2 regions of the Microbacterium sp. SSM24 genome follow, and region 1 is predicted to be linked to the other one. Evidence: predicted binding sites of a transcription regulator. Region 1 holds the regulator's gene; the other holds the start of a gene.
The links. Region 1 encodes HspR, which represses chaperone genes until heat shock. Its sites were predicted from a motif close to AAGTTGAGTCNNNNNGACTCAACTT; they were not measured.

Region 1 (5,785 bases):
CGGTGCTACCTCATCGCACTGACCGACGGCGACGAGAACGCCCTGCTGCTGCAGGCGAAGGAGGCCGGCCAGAGCGTGCTCATCGAGTACGGCGGCGTCGAGCAGCCGGAGGCCGTCAGCCGCTTCATCGCGAGCAACGGCGAGGGTGGCCGCGTCGTCGCGATGCAGCGCATCCTGCAGGCGGTGTCCGATCCCTTCCTGGGCCACCTCACGGGGCAGCCCGCGGAAGGCGGAGCCGACCGCTCCTTCTATGTGCGGCAGTTCCACGACAAGAAGGGCGGGTTCGACATGGACACGCTCGAGGACTCGGCGTTCCGGTGGTACGCGGATGCCTGTGCCACGACACTCGCGCGCGCCCACGGGCAGTCGCCCAACGCGGCGGTCGTCGCCGGCTACATCGGGGGCGGCCGCGTCGCGGGCGAGGCGATCCTGGAGTGGTCGTACGCGTACGCCGACCTGTCTCGCGCCGACTGGCAGCTGTTCCGCCGCCACCGCGGGGTCGACGCGGCCTGACGCATCGAGTCGCCAGAACACGCCGCGTGTCGTGACGTGTCGTCAGCGTGTCTTGGCGACTCGAAGCGTGCGGGTCAGGAGCGCGCGTCGAGCCAGGCGCGCGAGACGCGCCGCGGCGCGCGCAGCAGCCAGGCGTCGGTGACGATCTCGCGGAGGTGTCCGACCTCGATCTCGTCGAGACGCACGAGCACGGCCGGATAGCCGTCGAAGTGCGGGATCGTGAAGAACGTGCCGGGGAACGTCTCGAGGAGGGCCTGCTTCTCGTCGGGTCCGTCGGTGCGCACACCGATGACCACGCCGTCCGGCCACGACCGGCCGAGCTTCTCGAGGGCGACGAGGTCGGGCTTGCTCGGCCCGCGTTCCCAGACGAATGCCCCGGCGTCGGTGCGCCACGTCGCTCCGCCGCGGTGGCCGTCGACCCGCTCCTGCACGCCGGGCAGCGCGAGCGCGAGCTCTCTCACGTCGTCGAGCGTCGCCATGCGTTCATCGTGGCGCGGCGACGCGGCATCCGCCACCCCTGCGCGGACGGAGCGACGGATGCTGCGCTGCTACCGCTCGCGAGCGCCGCCGGGCGCGGCATCCGCGTCGTCTTCGCCCTGTTCGAGCTGGTGACGCGGTCGCCACACCACGAGCTCGGTCGCCCGGCGCACGCGTGTGCCGCTGCGGAGGGTCACGACGGCGCCGGTCGCGCCGGCCGCGAAGACGCGCGCGCCCGGGCGTCGTTCGAGCTCGGCCCGCACGCGGTCCTCGAGGTCGCGCACGCGGCCGTGGAGCTCGCGCACGCGGTCCTCCAGTTCGAGGATGCGCACGATCGCCGGGAGGCCGATGCCCTCGGCCGACATGCGGGCCACTTCACGCAGCTGCGCGACGTGGCGCAGCGAGTACCGGCGCGAACCACCCGGTGTGCGCGCGGGCACGACGAGCCCGAGGCGGTCGTACTGGCGCAGCGTCTGCGGGTGCATGCCGGAGAGCTCGGCGGCGACGGCGATCGCGAAGATCGGCGCGTCGTCGTCGATGTCGTGCTGCTCTCCCATGCCGCTCATATCCTCTAGCCCCGCGCCCTCGACATGAGGTCGGCGCGCGGATTCTCCTTGGGTTCGAGCTCGTGATAGCGCACGAGCGCCTCACGGGCGGCGTCGTCGAGGTGCGACGGCACCGCCACCTGCACCTCGGCGAGGAGGTCGCCGGTGCCCTTCGCGGTCTCGACGCCACGACCCTTCACCCGCAGCACGCGGCCGGACGGAGTGCCCGGGGCCACGCGCAGCTTGACGGGGTCGCCACCCAGCGTGGGCACCTCGATCGTCGCACCGAGTGCGGCCTCGGTGAAGGTGACCGGCACGGTGACGCGCAGGTTCAGCCCGTCACGCGTGAAGACCGGGTGCGGCCGCACGGTGACCTGAACGACGATGTCACCCGTCTCGCCGCCGTCCGGCGACGGCCGGCCGCGGCCACGGAGCCGGATCTTCTGCCCGTCGGACACGCCGGCCGGGATCTTCACCTTGAAGGGACGTCCGTCCTCGCCCTGCAGCGAGATCGTCTCGCCCTTGGTCGCGGTGACGAAGTCGATCGTCGTGCGCGCGGTGACGTCCGCGCCCTTCGTAGGCCCGCCGTACCCGCGGTACCCGCCGGTCGACTGACCGAACCGTCCCGTGCCGAACCCGCCGCCCTGCTGCTGGTTGAACATCGCGAAGATGTCGTCGAAGTCTTCCGACTGGTACCGCGTGCTTCCGCCGCGGCCCTGGTTGAACATGCTGAAGACGTCTTCGAACCCGCCGCCTGCTGCCTGCCCGCCCGAGGTGAAGCGAGCGCCTGAGCCCATCGCCCGGATCTGGTCGTACTCCTTGCGCTGCTCGGCGTCGGAGAGCACCGAGTACGCCTCGCTGACCTCCTTGAACTTCGCCTCCGCGGCCGCGTCACCGGCGTTGGAGTCGGGGTGGTACTTTCGCGCGAGCTTGCGGTAGGTCTTCTTGAGGTCGGCGTCGGCGACGTCCTTGGACACCCCGAGGATCTTGTAGAAGTCCTTGTCGAACCAGTCCTGACTGGCCATGGATGCTCCTCCCCGGCCTACTCGGCCGGCACCGCGACGACGACCTTCGCCGGGCGGAGCTCGACCGAGCCCAGGCGGTAGCCCGTCTCGACCACCTCGAGGATCGTCGGAGTCTCGACCCCGGGGGTCGGCGCCTGGAAGATCGCCTCGTGCTGCTGCGGGTCGAAGACCTCGCCGGCCGCGCCGTAGGTGACCAGGCCGATGCGCTCGGCGACGCCACGGAGCTTCTCGGCGATCGCCCAGAACGGCGTGCCCTCGTCGAGGTCGCCGTGCTTGTCGGCACGGTCGAGGTCGTCGAGCACGGGGAGGAGGCCCTTGGCCACCGCGCCCTTGGCGCGCTCGATCTCCACCTCGCGCTGCTCCTCGGTGCGCCGGCGGTAGTTCGCGTACTCGGCTTGCAGACGCTTGAGGTCGTTCAGCAGCTGCGACTCGAGGTCGGCGATGACGGCGTCCTCGGCCGCGGCATCCGGATTCTGAGCCGCGCCCAGGATGTCGTCGACCGTGAGCTCGTCGTCGCCGTTCGCGGCGTCCTGGCCCTCCTGCGGGTCGGACCCGGAAGCCTGCGCTTCCGGGTCCTCGCCACCGGGGACCTCGGGGTTGTCGAAGTCCTTGTCGGTCATGGCTACTTCTTGTCTTCCTCGTCGTCGATGACCTCGGCGTCGACGACGTCCTCGTCGGAGTCGGTCGCACCGCTGTCGCCGGCAGCCTCGTCAGCGGGGGCGTCGGCCTCCTGCTGAGCGGCCTGGCTCGAGGCGTAGATCGCCTCGCCCAGCTTGCCCTGGCTCTGGTTGAGCTTGTCGAACGCGGCCTTCACGGCGTCGTCGTCCTCGCCCGCCAGCGCCGACTTGAGCGCGTCGACATCGCCCTGGACCTCGGACTTGACGTCCTCGGGGAGCTTGTCGTCGTTCTCCTTGATGAGCTTCTCGATCGAGTACGACAGGGTCTCGGCCTGGTTGCGCACCTCGGCGGCCTCGCGACGCTTCTTGTCGTCGGCGGCGTGCTCCTCGGCCTCGCGCACCATGCGCTCGATGTCGTCCTTGGGCAGCGACGAGCCGCCGGTGATCGTCATCGACTGCTCCTTGCCGGTGCCCTTGTCCTTCGCCGAGACGTGCACGATGCCGTTCGCGTCGATGTCGAAGGTGACCTCGACCTGCGGGATGCCGCGCGGAGCCGGCGCGATGCCGGTGAGCTCGAACGTGCCCAGCGGCTTGTTGTCGCGTGTGAACTCGCGCTCGCCCTGGAAGACCTGGATCGCGACCGACGGCTGGTTGTCGTCGGCGGTCGTGAAGGTCTCGCTGCGCTTGGTCGGGATGGCGGTGTTGCGCTCGATGAGCTTCGTCATGATGCCGCCCTTGGTCTCGATGCCGAGGCTCAGGGGGGTCACGTCGATGAGCAGGACGTCCTTGCGCTCGCCCTTGAGGACACCGGCCTGGAGGGCGGCGCCGACGGCGACGACCTCATCCGGGTTGACGCCCTTGTTGGGCTCCTTGCCGGCCTCGCGCTGCACGAGCTCGCTCACGGCGGGCATGCGGGTCGAGCCGCCGACGAGCACGACATGGTCGATGTCGGCGACCTTGATGCCGGCCTCGCGGATGACGTCCTCGAACGGCTTCTTGGTGCGGTCGAGGAGGTCCTTGGTGAGGTCCTCGAACTTGGCGCGGGTGATCGTCTCGGAGAGGGAGACGGGGCCGGAGTCGGTGAGCGACAGGTACGGCAGGTTCACCGACGTGCTCGTCGACGAGGAGAGCTCCTTCTTCGCCTGCTCTGCGGCCTCCTTCAGGCGCTGCAGCGCGATCTTGTCGCCCGAGACGTCGACGCCCGTGGTGTCCTTGAACTGCTTGATGAAGTAGTCGACGAGACGCTGGTCCCAGTCGTCGCCGCCGAGGCGGTTGTCACCGGCGGTCGAGCGCACCTGGATGGTCGAGAAGTCGTCGTCCTTGCCCACCTCGAGCAGCGAGACGTCGAAGGTGCCGCCACCGAGGTCGAAGACGAGGATGAGCTCGTCCTCCTTGCCGCGGTCGAGCCCGTAGGCCAGCGCGGCCGCGGTGGGCTCGTTGATGATGCGCAGGACGTTGAGGCCCGCGATCTCGCCGGCCTCTTTGGTCGCCTGACGCTCGGCGTCGTTGAAGTACGCGGGAACCGTGATGACGGCATCCGTCACCGTGTCGCCCAGGTACTGCTCGGCGTCGCGCTTGAGCTTCTGCAGGATGCGGGCCGAGATCTCCTGCGGCGTCCACTTCTTGCCGTCGACGTCGAAGCTCCAGTCGGTGCCGACGTGACGCTTCACCGACGAGACGGTGCGGTCGACGTTGGTGACGGCCTGGCGCTTCGCGGTCTCGCCGACGAGCACCTCGCCGTCCTTCGTGAACGCGACGACCGACGGGGTCGTGCGGAAGCCCTCGGCGTTGGCGATGACCTTGGGCTCGCCGCCCTCGAGGACGCTGACGACCGAGTTGGTCGTACCGAGATCGATTCCGACAGCACGTGCCATGTGTATCTCTCCTTCGTGTGGCCGGGGACGGATGCCTCGGCCTGTGGTTGTTGGGGGAAGTCAGGTGCGGCATCCGCTCGATGAACGAGTTGAGCCGCGATGACTCAAGGCTACTCCCGCGTCATCGACGTGTCAAATGAAGTTGATACGTCTCGACTCAAGTTTGGATGCGACAGACTCATGAGATGCCCGTCTTCGACCACCTCGGCGTGAGCGTCGACGATGTGCCCTCGGCCATCGCGCAATTCGATCCCGTCTTCACCGCCCTCGGATTCACCCGGTACGACGCCGACGGCTCGGTCTCGTGGCACACCGAGGGCGAGACCGAGTTCATCCTCCTGCCCGCGCGGGAGCCGGGATCAGGACCGCATCGGCACGGTCGCGTCGGATGGCAGCACCTCGCATTCGCGGTCGACTCCCGCGCCGACGTGGACCGGCTCCACGCCGTCGCCGTGGACGCGGGCTGGACCGTCGTGCGCGACCCGAAGCTCTACCCGCGCTTCAACGAGCGGTACTACGCCTCGTTCGTCGAGGACGGCAACGGCATCCGCATCGAATTCATGCACAACCCGCCGCGGGAGTCCACGGAGTCCTGAGACGCGGGATCGATGACCGCGGGGTCGGATGCCTCAGCCGAGCAGCGTCTCCGACGACGACGCCTTCGGGTCGGGCAGCCGGCGCATCCGGAACGCGTTGAGAGCCCCGAGGGCCGCCGCGAGGATCGGGATGAGCAG
Region 2 (5,785 bases), 1.3 Mb from region 1:
GACCCAGCGGTGCGCGTCCAGGAGTGCGGCGAGCTCGGCGAGGTCGCGCCCGCGACCCCGGAGCGGGTTCGCGGGCACCCGCACCGACGTCTCGCGCAGCTCGCGCGCGGCGGCGATGAGGTCGCCACGGGTGTCGGCGCCGAGCTTGCGGCGCAGGCTCGCGATGTGACTCTCGACCGTGCGCACGGAGATGAACAACTCCGAGGCGATCTCGGGGTTGGTCAGGCGCCGCTCCACCGCGGCGAGCACCGCGCGTTCGCGCGGTGTGAGTGCGGGCCCCAGCACGCCGCCCAGTGTACTCACGCACCCCCGGGAAGGAGGCGGCGCCGTACGCTGCCTCGCTGCGACGTCGCCGACGCGGATGCGGCGGGCGCGGCATCCGGCTCCGCCTTCCGCGAGCGGGAGACGTGCTCGAGCACGCGACGACGTCTTTCGAGGTCGACGTGCAGGGTCTCCCGCTCCATCAGGTGCAGGGCGAACAGATCGTATGCGGACATGGTGTCCGCCTCCTTCCGGGTTGCGGCGGCGGTCAGCGGACCGTCGCCGTGAACAGCAGGAACTCCGAGTCGATGGCTCCGGTCTCCGCGATGGCGCGGTCGCCGAGGCCTCGGAGGGCTTCGTCGATCGCCGCGACCGCTGCCGGGTCGTCGGCGTTGCGGTTGTAGACCGCGATGGTGGGCCCGTAGTGCGAGGCGAAGTACGCGCGGAACTCCTCGCCCGACGAGAACGGGGCGAACCTCACGGTCTCGCGCACGGCCTTCACGTCGGTGACGCGGTCGCCGAAGAGCGCGCGCACGTGGTCCTCGTCACCCCACAGCGGGGCGGGCTGGGCGCCGGCGGGCAGTGGCGCGTTGAACGGCTTGAGCGCCGCGAACAGCTGCCCGATGAAGCCCCGCGGCGTCCAGCTGATGAGGCCGATGCGCCCACCCGGGCGCACCACGCGGACGATCTCGTCGGCGCTGCGCTCGTGGTGCGGCGCGAACATCACGCCGACGGTCGAGATCGCGACGTCGAACTCGTCGGCGTCGAACGGGAGCGCCTCGGCGTCGGCAGGACGCCACTCGAGCTCCGCACCGGCTTCCTCGGCCCGGCGGTGCCCTTCGCCGAAGAGCTCCGGCGTGAGGTCGGTCGCGACGACGTCCGCGCCGCGCAGTGCGGCGGGGATCGCGGCGTTGCCGCTGCCGGCGGCGATGTCGATCACCCGGTCTCCCGGTCGCACATCGACGGCCTCGACGACGCGGGGCCCGAGCGACCAGATGAGGTCGTGCGCGAGCGTCGGGTAGTCCCCGGACGCCCACATCGCGCGGTGCTTCGCCTTGAGAGCCTTGTCTGCCTCGTCGATGGTGGTGGTCTGCAGATCTGTCATGTCCTACTCCATTCGTGTCGTGTTCGGACTCCCTCCAGGGTTCTGCGTCCCGAGGCGGGGCACATCCGTGCAGCACACGGAGATCCGGCACGTCGTCTTGAGAGGGCGCGGGCTGGCTGGGAATACACCTCGACCGTCATCGTTGAAATTGATACGTCTGTGCTCAAGTTCCTAAACTTGCCACCGCTCGACTCAACTTCTCAGGAGAGAACCAGAATGCCCGAAGACTTCACCCCCTCCGCCGGTGCCGACGACAGCGGGAGCTCGTTCGACGAGTTCCTGGCGCGGTACCTCGCGGGCGAGCGCACGCGCGCACAGCGGTCGATCGACCTGAGCCGCTTCCTCGGCGCGCGCACGCAGGAGCTGCTGCAGCGCGCCGGCCGGTTCGCGCTCGAGCGCGGACAGCACGAGCTGGACGCCCTCCACGTGCTGCGCGTCCTCGTCGAGGAGGCCCCCGCGCGCGACGCGGTCGAGCACATCGGCGCGGACCCGCGCGCGATCCTGCGCGCCACCGAGGAACGCCTGCCCGCAGCATCCGCCCCCGCCGACGTGGACGCCGCGGTCATCACGTCCTCGGTGCAGCGTGCGCTGTTCCACGCCTTCCAGGTCGCTCGGTCGTCGGGTTCCACCTACGTCGATCCGGAGCACCTCTTCTTCGCCCTCGTGCTCGCGCAGGACACCCCCGCCGGCCAGGTGCTGGCGCGCGCCGGCGTCACGGCGGAAGCACTCACGCAGGGCCTGCGCGAGACGGTCACGCCGAGCGCGGTTCCCGAGACGGCGGAGGGGACGGATGCCGCGGCATCCGCCACCCCCATGCTCGACACGTACGGCACCGACCTGACGGCACGCGCCGCGGGCGGCGACCTCGACCCCGTGATCGGCCGCGCCGACGAGATCGAGCAGACGATCGAGATCCTCAGCCGCCGCACCAAGAACAACCCGGTGCTCGTCGGCGAGGCCGGCGTCGGCAAGACCGCGATCGTCGAGGGCCTCGCCCAGGCGATCGTCGACGGCGGCGTTCCGGAGCAGCTGCGCGGCAAGCGGGTCATCGCGCTGGACCTTCCGGCGATGCTCGCGGGCACCCGCTACCGCGGCGACTTCGAGGAGCGCCTCACCAAGACGATGGACGAGATCTCCGCCCGCAAGGACGAGCTCGTCATCTTCATCGACGAGGTGCACACGGTGGTCGGCGCCGGCGGCGCCGGAGACGGCGGCATGGACGCCGGCAACATCCTGAAGCCGCGCCTCGCGCGCGGCGACCTGCACCTCGTCGGCGCGACCACACTCAAGGAGTACCGCGTCATCGAGAAGGACCCGGCGCTGGAGCGCCGGTTCCAGCCGGTGCGCGTGGGCGAGCCCGGCGTCGAGGACGCCGTGCGGATCCTTCACGGACTCAAGCCCGCGTACGAGGAGCACCACGGCATCGTCTACACCGACGAGGCGATCCGCGCCGCGGTCGAGCTCAGCGACCGGTACCTGTCCGAGCGCGTGCTGCCCGACAAGGCGATCGACCTGATCGACCAGGCGGGCGCCCGGCTGCGGCTGCGCCTGGGCGCGAAGGTCGATGTGAGCGACCTCATCGCGCAGCTCGCGACGCTCGAGGCCGACAAGAACGCCGCGGTGACGGCCGAGCACTACGAGGAGGCTTCGCGCCTGCGCGACCAGCTCGCCGCGGTGCAGGCGCGTCTCGACGACGTGACGTCCTCGGGTGCTGCGGTGCGCGGCGACGCGATCGTGGGGGAGCCCGAGATCGCCGCCGTGATCAGCCGCGCCACCGGCATCCCGGTGAACCGACTCACCGAGACCGAGCGGGAGCGTCTCGCGCAGCTGGATGATGAGCTGCACGACCGGGTGATCGGCCAGGACGACGCGGTGACGGCGGTCGCGAAAGCCGTGCGCCGCAACCGCACCGGTATGGGCGACCCGCGTCGTCCCGTGGGCTCGTTCCTGTTCCTCGGCCCCACCGGAGTCGGCAAGACCGAGCTGGCCAAGGCGCTCGCCGCGTCCCTCTTCGACGACGAGGGCGCCGTGATCCGGTTCGACATGAGCGAGTTCGGCGAGCGTCACACCGTGTCGCGTCTCGTCGGAGCGCCCCCCGGATACGTCGGCTACGACGAGGCCGGCCAGCTCACCGAGCGCGTGCGCCGCAACCCGTACTCGATCGTGCTGTTCGACGAGATCGAGAAGGCCCACCCCGACGTCTTCAACCTGCTGCTGCAGGTGCTGGACGACGGCCGGCTCACCGATGGTCAGGGACGCACGGTGGACTTCCGCAACACCGTCGTCGTGATGACGTCGAACCTCGGCTCGGAGTTCCTCGCCTCTCGAGGTGGTGCGATCGGCTTCCTCGCCGACGGCGGCGGCACGACGGGGTACGGCTCCGAGAAGGATCTGCGCGACCGCGTGTTCGCGAAGCTCCGCGAGGCGATGCGCCCCGAGTTCCTCAACCGCATCGACGAGATCGTGCTCTTCCGCAAGCTCGAGAAGCCGCAGCTGCGCCTGATCGTGAGCCTGCTGCTCGGCGCGTCCGAGGCGCGGCTCGCCAAGCGCGAGGTCGCCCTCGTGGTGACGGACTCCGCGATCGACTGGCTCGCCGACAACGGGTACGAACCGGAGTACGGTGCCCGACCGCTCCGCCGGCTGATCCAGCGCGAGGTCGACGACCGCGTCGCCGACCTGTTCGTGACCGGCGCTCTCGAAGGTGGCGGAACGGTGACAGTGGATGCCGCTTCCGACGGCCTGACCGTGGCGGCGGGCTCGCCGCGCGCGGTCTCGGTCGCCGCGTGACCTGAGACCCTCGACGACGGGCCGCCCCGGGGCTCGGCGCCTCCCGCAGTAACGGGGGGTTGCCGGGCGCCGGCTCGCCCGCGTCTCGGCAGGTCAACCGGGGTCGCGCAGGACCGGTGCGGCCGAACTGGTCCTGTGGAACCCCGGTTGACCTGTGGAACCCCGGTTGACCTGTCGAGCCCCGGTTGACCTGTCGAACCGCGGTTGACCTGTGGAACCCCGGTTGACCTGTGGAACCGCGGTTGACCTGTGGAACCCCGGTTGACCTGTCGAAGGCGCGGATGCCGGTGCTGGGCGTGTGTCGGCCGTGCCTGCCAGAGTGGAGGCATGGCACGCATCGGCGCGATCTTCAACCCGTACACGCACACGCCCGACGAATTCCGCGATGCGGTGCTCGCCGCGGAGCGCGAAGGGCTTCCCGAACTGTGGATCTGGGAGGACTGCTTCCGCACGTCGGCGTTCGCCGCCGCGACGGCAGCGCTGGCGTGGACCGACGCGCTGCGCATCGGCATCGGGATCGCACCGATGCCGCTGCGCAACGTCGCGGCGACGGCGATGGAGATCGCGACGATCGAGCGGCTCTTCCCCGGTCGACTGCTGCCGGGCGTGGGCCACGGAGTGCTGCCGTGGATGGGGCAGGTGGGCGCGCGCGTCGCGTCGCCGCTCACTCTGATGGGCGAGTACGTGCCGGCGCTGCGGACCCTCCTGGCCGGGGAGCAGGCCGACGCAGCAGGCCGCTACGTCACCCTCGACGCGGTGCGGCTGGATGCGCCGCCGGCCGTCGCGCCGCTCGTCTACGCGGCCGCGGAGGGACCCAAGACACTGCGCCTGAGCGGCGAGGTCGCCGACGGCACCGTGCTCGACAGCGGGCACACCCCCGCTGAGGTGCGGGTCGCGGTCGACGCGATCCGCGGCGCGCGCGCCGATGCCGGGCGCGCGGGCGAGCACGACATCGTCTCGTACGTCGTTGCGGCGTTCGGAGCGGATGCCGAGGCCCGGGCGATCGCCGACGTCGGCGACAAGCCCGATCCCCACGAGCGCGCGGTGTGGGGCGACCCCGCCGCGGTCGCCGCGGCGCTCGGCGCGTACTTCGACGCCGGGATCGACGACGCCGTGCTGCTGCCGGCGTCGCGGGTCGACCTCGCGGAGTTCTATGCCTCCGCTGCCGAAGTGGCGCGTCTGATCGGTCGCGCGTGACCGCCGGGCTGTCGATCGGCGTCGCCGCCGCGATCGGCGCCGACCTGGCCGAGCGACTCGCCCCGGCCGTCGAGGCCGCGGGATTCCACGCCCTGTGGGTCAACGATGTCCCCGGCCACGACGCCCTCGAGGTGCTCGTCGGCGCCGCGCGCACGACGGAGCGGCTGGTGCTCGCCACGGGCGTGCTCCCGGTCGATCGCCGCGCGCCCGGCGAGATCCTCGCCCGCGTCGATGCCCTCGGGCTCCCGCCGGATCGGCTCGTGCTCGGCATCGGATCTGGTGCGGGGTCGGCGGGTGCTCTCGCGCGGGTGACGGATGCCGCGGCGGCACTGCGTGCGGCAACGTCGGCGCGCGTCGTGGTCGGCGCTCTCGGCCCGAAGATGCGGCATGCGGGGGCCGCGGCATCCGACGGGCTTCTGCTCAGCTGGCTCCCGC

Region 2: the regulator HspR is predicted to act here: its motif matches at 1,541-1,565, upstream of OL358_RS00800 (ATP-dependent Clp protease ATP-binding subunit).

What each region holds. Positions count from the first base shown of each region.
Region 1 covers NZ_JAPDNQ010000001.1:1,489,508-1,495,292, reverse strand. The annotation lists gene OL358_RS06890 (DUF2252 domain-containing protein) at 1-513, shown strand, start outside; gene OL358_RS06885 (MmcQ/YjbR family DNA-binding protein) at 588-992, opposite strand; gene OL358_RS06880 (heat shock protein transcriptional repressor HspR) at 1,062-1,547, opposite strand; gene OL358_RS06875 (DnaJ C-terminal domain-containing protein) at 1,562-2,560, opposite strand; gene OL358_RS06870 (nucleotide exchange factor GrpE) at 2,578-3,180, opposite strand; gene dnaK (molecular chaperone DnaK) at 3,183-5,051, opposite strand; gene OL358_RS06860 (VOC family protein) at 5,237-5,647, shown strand; gene OL358_RS06855 (MFS transporter) at 5,681-5,785, opposite strand, start outside.
Region 2 covers NZ_JAPDNQ010000001.1:176,955-182,739, reverse strand. The annotation lists gene OL358_RS00815 (ATP-binding protein) at 1-285, opposite strand, end outside; gene OL358_RS00810 (hypothetical protein) at 300-497, opposite strand; gene OL358_RS00805 (class I SAM-dependent methyltransferase) at 530-1,366, opposite strand; gene OL358_RS00800 (ATP-dependent Clp protease ATP-binding subunit) at 1,583-4,153, shown strand; gene OL358_RS00795 (LLM class flavin-dependent oxidoreductase) at 4,481-5,350, shown strand; gene OL358_RS00790 (LLM class flavin-dependent oxidoreductase) at 5,347-5,785, shown strand, end outside.